Regions from separate parts of the Pseudomonas migulae genome, predicted to be linked through region 2. Evidence: riboswitches for the same ligand, from Rfam matches in the RefSeq annotation. Region 2 holds a riboswitch; the other holds the start of a gene.
What was found. Region 2 has a riboswitch for cobalamin ahead of cobW (cobalamin biosynthesis protein CobW). Riboswitches for the same ligand answer to the same signal wherever they lie in the genome.
Positions count from the first base shown of each region.

Region 1: another riboswitch for cobalamin. It lies ahead of cobO (cob(I)yrinic acid a,c-diamide adenosyltransferase); the one in region 2 lies ahead of cobW (cobalamin biosynthesis protein CobW).

Region 1 is NZ_JALJWR010000001.1:5,763,893-5,768,363, reverse strand. Features, by position in the region: gene J2Y86_RS26490 (cobyrinate a,c-diamide synthase) at 1-691, opposite strand, end outside; gene cobO (cob(I)yrinic acid a,c-diamide adenosyltransferase) at 688-1,299, opposite strand; cobalamin riboswitch at 1,381-1,615, opposite strand; gene J2Y86_RS26480 (hypothetical protein) at 1,770-2,354, shown strand; gene J2Y86_RS26475 (PQQ-dependent sugar dehydrogenase) at 2,422-3,735, shown strand; gene J2Y86_RS26470 (O-methyltransferase) at 3,859-4,471, opposite strand, start outside.
Region 2 is NZ_JALJWR010000001.1:1,109,432-1,113,902, reverse strand. Features, by position in the region: gene nfuA (Fe-S biogenesis protein NfuA) at 1-11, shown strand, start outside; gene cobM (precorrin-4 C(11)-methyltransferase) at 84-830, opposite strand; gene J2Y86_RS05095 (cobalamin biosynthesis protein) at 914-1,327, opposite strand; gene J2Y86_RS05090 (CbtA family protein) at 1,324-2,028, opposite strand; gene J2Y86_RS05085 (CbtB domain-containing protein) at 2,040-2,234, opposite strand; cobalamin riboswitch at 2,355-2,582, opposite strand; cobalamin riboswitch at 2,848-3,060, shown strand; gene cobW (cobalamin biosynthesis protein CobW) at 3,163-4,224, shown strand; gene cobN (cobaltochelatase subunit CobN) at 4,228-4,471, shown strand, end outside.

The DNA.
Region 1 (4,471 bases), 4.7 Mb from region 2:
CGATCACTTCTGGAGCGGCGAACTCCACCGGCGGCGGCAGCGCAACGTCACAACTGTTGGCCAGTGATTCGGCCGCCGCATCGAGGCGCACGTCGAGATCGTTCAGCTCACTGGCCTGAACCAGACCGAGGTGCCGACTCGGCAATTCAATCCCGGTTTCCCGGGACAACGCGCCGTACCAGCGCAAGCCTTCAGTGAGACTGCCTTCAAGCAACTGTGCATGACGCAAGGTGCCCACACGGTTGGCCAGCACCCCGGCGAACGGCAGGTCCGGCTGATACTTAGCCAACCCCAGCGCCAGCGCACCAAAGGTCTGCGCCATCGCCGTGCCGTCAATCACCCCGAGCACCGGCACACCGAAATGCCGCGCCAGGTCAGCGCTGGACGGCGTACCGTCAAACAAGCCCATGACGCCTTCGATCAGAATCAGATCCGCTTCGCCGGCGGCTTCCCACAACAGTCGACGACTTTCCTGCTCGCCGACCATCCACATGTCCAGTTGATACACCGGCGCACCGCTGGCGCGCTCGAGAATCATCGGGTCGAGAAAATCAGGGCCGCATTTGAACACGCGAACCTTGCGCCCCTGGTTGCGATGCAAACGGGCCAGCGCGGCGGTGACGGTGGTCTTGCCCTGACCGGAGGCCGGCGCGGCAATCAAGACCGCCGGGCAATGACGTGGTTGACTCACAATTCGACGCCTTTTTGCGCTTTGATCCCGGCCTGGAAGGCGTGCTTGATGACGCCCATTTCCGTGACGGTGTCGGCCAGTTCGATCATTTCCGGCTTGGCGCCGCGACCGGTCACCACCACGTGCTGCATCGGCGGCCGCGCCTGCAAGTCGCTGAGCACCTGATCGAGGTCGAGGTAACCGTGCTTGAGGGCGATGTTCAGTTCATCCAGCACGACCAGACCGATCGATGGATCACGCAGCAGTTCACGGGACACGGCCCAGGCCGCTTCGGCGGCGGCGATATCACGCTGGCGGTCCTGGGTTTCCCAGGTAAAGCCCTCGCCCATCACATGAAAACGCACCTGCTCGGGGAAGCGCCGGAAAAACAGTTCTTCGCCCGTGCTGTTGCGGCCCTTGATGAACTGCACCACGCCGCACTGCATGCCGTGGCCCATGGAGCGGGCGAGCATGCCGAACGCCGAGCTGCTTTTGCCTTTGCCGTTGCCGGTCAGCACCAGCAGCAGGCCGCACTCATTCGGCGAATTGGCGATGCGTTCGTCGATCACGGCTTTTTTGCGCTGCATGCGCGCCAGGTGGCGTTCGTCACGATCGGGAGTATCAGTCATGGGGGAGCTCTCCGTTGAGGCTGGATAACGGCGGGCAGGCACAAGAATAGACGGCAAGAAGCCTGGCATCGCCCACCGTGATGCCGCTGGATGGATCAGGCCGGTCTCCGGGCTCATGAGCGGCGTTACGCCTGACTGCGCGCCTTCCCATGCCGATATCGACACAGTGGCAAAAATGCGCAGTCTTCACTCATTTACCGTTGCGGGGGCAGCGCCGGGATCGTGATTGTTCATGAAGTGAACGAACGCACTCACCGGCTTCCCTGTTTCACTCTGTCGACCAAGGCCACAGAGCACCTGAAACAAGCCGCGAAGGTTAGAGGGTTGAGGGTGGAGCGTCAATTAAAGCCGGGACGCCGTCCGGCGAATAACTGCCGTCGATCAATTATCTGACGCCAATCTTGTGCCACACTCTCAGCAGTGATATCAAAGCGCCACAACCTGACAACACAATAACAAGGGTGAGCCACATGCAAGGCATGATCATCAGCAATCCGAAGCTGGAATTCCTGCGCCCGGTGCTGGAACGCTGGTTTGACTGTATCAACCGCTACAACGCCGTGCGCGGCGATAACGACACGCCTTACTGGTACGACGAAAAAGCCAACCTCGGCTTGCTCTCGGCCGCCGCGTGGATGGCGGAAATGGTCACGCTGCAAAACACACCGACCCGTAAACAGAACGAGGAAGGCGAACGCAACGCCCGCGCCGACCTGTTCATCGCCACCAGCGAAGAGCGCGCCTACCTTCAAGCCACGCAACGCTGGCCGCGGGTCAACAGCCTGAACCTTACACAGGCGCTCGCCGATATCACCAGCGACGCCAGGCGAATCAGCTACGCCAGCGACCTGAAACTCGGCTGCCTGTTCGTTGCACCGCAAAAAGCCCAGCACGGAGCTACCCCGGAAGAACTCCAGGACATGGTCGACGACCTGCAAAAGGAACACACCTGCGCCGTCGCCTGGTATTTCCCCTACGCCTACCGCAAGTTGCGCAATGAAGCGGGCAACTATCACCCCGGCATCGCCGTGCTGTTCAAGGAAGCCCGGGGCTGACCGGTTGAACCATCGCGGGTTTGCGCTTCTCTATTGATCAGGTCACTGCATTTATAGGGAAATCAGCATGCGCAAGCCCCAGCTCGTTCTCGTCATCGCCCTCGCCGGAGGGCTCGCCGCCTGCGGTGAAACCTCCAGCCTGCAAGTCTCCGACGGCACCGGCCCGACACCCAAATTGCCAGAACCGAACAAAACCCTGATCCCGACGGTGAACATCGCCCCGGCGATCGGCTGGGCTGACGGTGCCAAACCCACCGCCGCAGCGGGCACTCAGGTGGCTGCGTTCGCCGAAGGCCTCGATCACCCGCGCTGGCTGTATGTGCTGCCGAACGGCGACGTGCTCGTCGCCGAAACCAACGCGCCGCCCAAACCCGACGATGGCAAAGGCGTCAAAGGCTGGGTCATGAAAAAAGTCATGGGCCGCGCCGGTGCCGCCGTACCGAGCCCGAACCGCATCACGCTGTTGCGGGACAAGGACCACGACGGCATCGCCGAAACCCGCACAGTGTTCCTGGAAAACCTCAACTCGCCCTTCGGCATGACGCTGGTCGGCAACGACCTGTATGTCGCCGACACGGATCGCTTGCTGCGCTTCCGCTATGAGGATGGCGACACGGTAATCAAGTCGCAGCCGATCAAAGTGGTTGATCTGCCGGGCGGGACGCTGAATCACCACTGGACCAAAAACGTCATCGCCAGCAAGGACGGCAGCAAGCTGTACGTGACGGTGGGCTCCAACAGCAACGTCGGCGAAAACGGCATGGACCAGGAAGAAGGTCGCGCGGCGATCTGGGAAGTGGATCGCGCCACCGGCAATCACCGGATCTTCGCTTCGGGGATTCGCAATCCAAATGGTCTGGCCTGGGAGCCCCGGAGGGGTGCGCTGTGGACGGCCGTCAACGAGCGGGATGAAATCGGCAGCGACCTGGTGCCGGACTACATCACTTCGGTGAAGGACGGCGGTTTCTACGGCTGGCCTTACAGCTACTACGGCCAGCACATCGACATTCGCGTCGAGCCGCAAAACCCGGACCTGGTGGCCAAGGCCATCGCGCCGGATTACGCAGTCGGCCCGCACACCGCGTCGCTGGGCCTGACGTTTGCGGAAGGCAACACGCTGCCAGCGCAATTCAAGGAAGGCGCCTTCATCGGCCAGCACGGCTCATGGAACCGCAAGCCGCACAGTGGCTACAAAGTGATTTTCGTGCCATTCAGTGCCGGCAAGCCGACCGGGCAACCGGTGGATGTACTCACGGGTTTCCTCAATGACGATGAGAAAGCCATGGGCCGGCCGGTGGGTGTGGTGATTGATCAGCAGGGTGATTTGCTGGTGGCGGATGATGTGGGGAACAAGGTGTGGCGGGTTTCTGCGGCTAAATAACGTATTGCCGCGAAATGCATAATCCTGTGGGAGCGGGCTTGCCCGCGATAGGGTCGGTACATTCAGCATCAATGTGACTGAAAGATCGCTATCGCGGGCAAGCCCGCTCCCTCAAGGACCGCGTTACCGTTTACGGCAGAGTGTCAATCCATCCCCCAACGGCAACAGCGACAGATCCACACGCGAGTCATCCTTCAAGGCGAGATTCAGCGCCTGGATGGCTCGGGTGTCTTCACTCTCGGGATTGCGCTCAAGCACCCGCCCGCTCCACAGCGTGTTGTCGAACACCGCCAGGCCACCGACGCGCAGCAGACGCAGCGCGTGCTCCAGGTAGGCGGGATAGTTAGCCTTGTCGGCATCAATGAACATCAAATCGAATGGTTCGGGCTGGTCCAACCGAGCCAGGGTTTCCAGCGCCGGCGCCAGGCGCAGGTCAATCCGCTCGGCAAGTCCTGCTTCCTGCCAGTAACGGCGCGCCGTGGCGTTGTAGTCACCAGGAATGTCACAGCAGATCAGCGAGCCGTCCTCCGGCAACGCCGCCGCCATGCACAACGCGCTGTAACCGGTAAAGGTGCCGACTTCCAGCAAACGCCTGGCGCCGGTGAGCTTCACCAGTAATGCGAGAAACTGACCCTGCTCCGGCGCTATCTGCCAGCGCGCCATCGGCAACGCCTGGGTTTCATCGCGCAAGCGTTTGAGCAGCGGCGTTTCCCTCAGGGAAACGTCGAGCAGGTAT
Region 2 (4,471 bases):
CCTACTACTAAGGTGTTCGCTGCAGAAACAAAAAAACGGCACCCGTGAGTGCCGTTTTTTTATGGTTGATCGGTCCCTGTGGCTCAGGGTCTGTAGAGATGCGCATGCCCGGCGCGATATAGCGACGACTCACTGAAGTGATCGCTCCCCAACACCCGACCGACCAGAATCAACGCCGTCCGCCGAAACCCCTTCGCCTCAACCTTCCCGGCAATATCCGCCAGCGTCCCAACCACCCAGTCCTGATCCGGCCAGGTCGCGCGGTGAATCACCGCTATCGGACAGTCCGCGCCGTAATGCGGCAGCAATTCAACCAGGATTTTCTGCAGATGATTCACCCCCAGGTGAATCGCCATGGTCGCCCCGTGCTGCGCCAGACTCCCCAATTCCTCACCGGCCGGCATCGCAGTCTTGTCCGCGTAGCGAGTCAGAATCACGCTCTGTGAAACGTCCGGCAACGTCAGCTCGGCGCCCAAAAGCGCCGCACAGGCCGCCGTTGCGGTGACACCTGGAATGATTTCAAACGGAATATCGAGTTCACGCAGGTAGCGAATCTGTTCGCCAATCGCGCCATAAAGGCTTGGATCGCCCGAGTGCACCCGTGCCACATCCTGGCCATTGGCATGGGCAGACTTGATCAGTTCGATGATCTGCTCCAGGTGCAGTTCGGCGCTGTTGACCACCTGTTCGGCGCAATGGCCTTCCAGCACCGCGGCGGGCACCAGGGAGCCGGCGTAGATGATCACCGGGCAGCTCCGGATCAGCCGCTGGCCTTTGACGGTGATCAGTTCCGGGTCGCCGGGACCTGCGCCAATGAAATAGACGGTCATCGTCGTTTCCTGTCAGAAAAAGGGACTGGGCAAGGCTTCAGATGAAGATTGCTCATGATCGAAGGCGAGGATTATCGAGGATTTTACGCAGTGCAGGCCAATGCCAGGGTGGCCTGGGCGTATTTTTGTCGCGAGATCAGCAGTTTTGCCGGTGCCTGGGCCAGTTGTTCCGCGAGGGCGAGGGCGGTGCTTTCCGCTACGCCGTAGCAGCCGGTGCGTTCGAAAGCGATGTCGGACAGGTGGCTGAGTTGCGGTTTGTAACCTTCCAGTTGCTGGCTATTGAAATACATCAACGGCAATCCCAGTTGTTCGGCGAGCTCGACCAGGCCGGGTTCATCACGCTTCAGGTCGATGCTGGCCAAGGCCTTGATCTGGTGAAGTTCGATGTGATGAGCCTGTAATGCCTGATCGAGTAACGCCCGCAGCGTGCTGACGGGGCAGCCGCGCTGGCAGCCCAGGCCGACAACTAAAGTCGGCGCTGTGCCAGTGTCTGTCATGCGTGGTATTGGCCATCGCTTTTGCGGCGGAACAACCAGGCGCTGATCAGGCCCAGGGCCAGCCAGAACGCGACGTTGGTCAGCTGCGAAGCGATTTTGAACTGGGCTTCCAGGGCTTCCGGCGCGAGCATCGAGTGCACTTCCGGTTGCGGGGCGCCAATGACGTGAGGAACGGCGAGAATCGCCACGCCCAGGAGCTTCATCAGCCAATGACGGCTGAACACGATCAGCGCGATGCCGACAGCGGTGGACGCTGCCGTGCCGATCCACCAGATTTGTCGTTGTGCCAGGTCCGCCGCGGCAGTGCCCGGCAGTTCCGGTGGCAGGCCGAGGGTCGGTGCCAGTACAAACGTGGCGTAACCGGCCAGGCCCCAGAGCAGGCCTTGGGAGGTTTTGGTCGGCGCACGCAAGGTGTAGAGACCGGCGAGCATCAGGGCAAAACCGACTGCAACCACCAGATTGCCGCCGGTGGTCGACAACACGCGCTGCCAGCCGTCTTCCGGTTCCCAGGCTTCGGCATCGTGGGTGTGAGCGGCGGCGCCAGCGGCGTGTTCATGAACTTCAACAGCCGCAGGCTCAGATTTTTCGTAAGTCTCGGCTTGCAGAATCAGCGGTGCGACCCAGAAACTTTGCAGCAGGGTCAGCAACAGGGCTGCCAGCAGCCCGGTGAAACCTGCGGTTTGCGCAATACGCTTGATCATGTCGGCAGGTCTCAGTGGCACGGGAACGCGGAGCTGTGACGGGTATCGTGCGCGGCATTGTGCACCGCTTCGATGTGCGAGAAACCGGCGAAATACACGAGGCACGCGCCAAGGATCGATGCGCAGATGGCAGCGGTCAGGCGTTGAGCCAAGGTGGTAGTGGTGGTGGTGGCGGATGTGTGGCCGGTGCTGCTGATGATCGACATGGCGCTTCCCTCTGGTCTGTCAGCGGGTGAATAGAGCGCATGGAAGATCCCTGCAAATCGGGCTCGCAGAGATTCAAACAGCGCCCGCCCACCGCGGGTTTGTTGTTCAGTGAACGTAATCGTCACTTTGTGTTGCGGGCCGGTCTCCGGGCTCGCGAGGGGCTTTGGCATTCACCGAAACCTGCAAGCGTCACCTTCCCATGCCGAACTGCTGGCACAGTGGATCTGACGCTTCGCTCGCTTACCGTTGCGGGGGCAGCACCGGACTGACATGGCTTTGAGTAAAGCACATGATTCACCGGTTTCCCGTTTCACCCTGTGAAGGGCACCCGTAACAAGGCGTGTAGGAGAGCATGGGCGGGGGTTGGGCGTCAATTGGCAAGGGTTCTCAACTCGGTGGGAGGGCAAGGGCAAGGAGTGTTACCTGTGGCGAGGGGATTTATCCCCGTTCGGCGGAGAAGCCGTCGCAATACCTGCTTGCGGGATGTGCCTGAAAGAATGCATGGGGTTGCTGCGCAGCCCAACGGGGATAAATCCCCTCGCCACAGGTAACCTGCCTTGCCACAAGGGATTGCAATCAACTGACGGACATTGACCCGCTCCCACACCATGCGTAGCCTTGCGCTTTCGAGGTTCTTCGGCATTTGCCGAAGCTAAGAAGGGAACGCGGTCGATGCCGCGGCTGCCCCCGCAACTGTGAACGGTGATGTTCGCTGCCACGCCACTGCACGCTCCAGCCCTGGAGCCCGCGGGAAGGCGCAGCGAACGCCAGTCTAGCGACAGGCACACCGTCAGCCAGGAGACCTGCCTCGAACCGAATTCTCACTACAACCGGGCGGGGTGATCCGGTGGCGAAATCTTCCGCGCGCCTGCCTGTGCAGCAGCGGTCGTCGTCCCGTATGCCCGCCACCTTGCCAAAGGGCATCCGATGAAAACACTGGCCAAACTTCCCGTCACCATCGTTACCGGCTTCCTCGGCTCGGGCAAGACCACCTTGCTGCGGCACATGCTCGACAACGCTCAGGGCCGCCGCATCGCGGTGATCGTCAACGAGTTCGGCGAACTGGGCATCGACGGCGAAATCCTCAAGCAATGCTCCATCGGCTGCACCGAAGAAGAAGCCAACGGTCGGGTCTACGAACTGGCCAACGGCTGCCTGTGCTGCACCGTCCAGGAAGAGTTCTTCCCGGTGATGCGCGAACTGGTCGCCCGTCGTGGCGACCTCGATCACATCCTGATCGAAACGTCGGGCCTGGCCCTGCCAAAGCCTTTGGTCCAAGCCTTCCAGTGGCCGGAAATCCGCAGCGCCTGCACGGTTGACGCGGTGATCACCGTCGTCGACAGCCCGGCCGTTGCCGCCGGCACCTTCGCCGCTTTCCCGGACCAGGTCGACGCCCAGCGCAAACTCGATCCGAACCTGGACCACGAATCGCCCCTGCACGAACTGTTCGCCGACCAACTGGCCAGCGCCGACCTGGTGATCCTCAACAAGGCCGACCTGATCAGCCCGGAAGACCTGGCCCGCGTACGCCTGGAAGTCGCTGAAGAACTGCCGCCAGCGGTGAAAATCATCGAAGCCAGCAGCGGTCGCTTGCCACTGGACGTGCTGATCGGCCTCGGTGCCGGTTCCGAAGAACACATCGACAGCCGCCACAGTCATCACGATCACCACCATGAAGGCGAAGATGATCACGATCACGACGCGTTCGACTCCATTTCCATCGAACTGCCACAAGCCGACGAAAGTCTGCTGCTGGACGCGCTGACCCAACTGGTGGTCAAGCACGGCATTCTGCGGGTCAAAGGTTTCGCCGCGATTCCGAACAAGCCGATGCGCCTGCTGATCCAGGGCGTGGGCACGCGTTTCGACAAGCACTTCGACCGTCAGTGGGGCGCCGATGAAGCGCGCACCACGCGTCTGGTGTTGATCGGTCAGGAGCTGGATGCCGTGCAACTCGAAGCGCAACTGCGCGCCGCGCTCAGCGTCTGACCCATGCACCTGCTCAGGACCCAGCCCGGCGGTTTCGTGTCGGATGACAACATTGCCGACCTTGGACAAACCCCCGCCGAGTTGGTGATCCTGTGCAGCGGCGATTCCAGCCTGGCGCTGCTCGCCGAAGCGGCGCAGCAGTTGCCGGACGATTACCCGAGCGTGCGTCTGGCGAACCCGATGCAGGTGCAAAATCACGCGTCGGTCGACCTGTATGTCGATGAAGTACTGCGCCACGCCAAGGTGA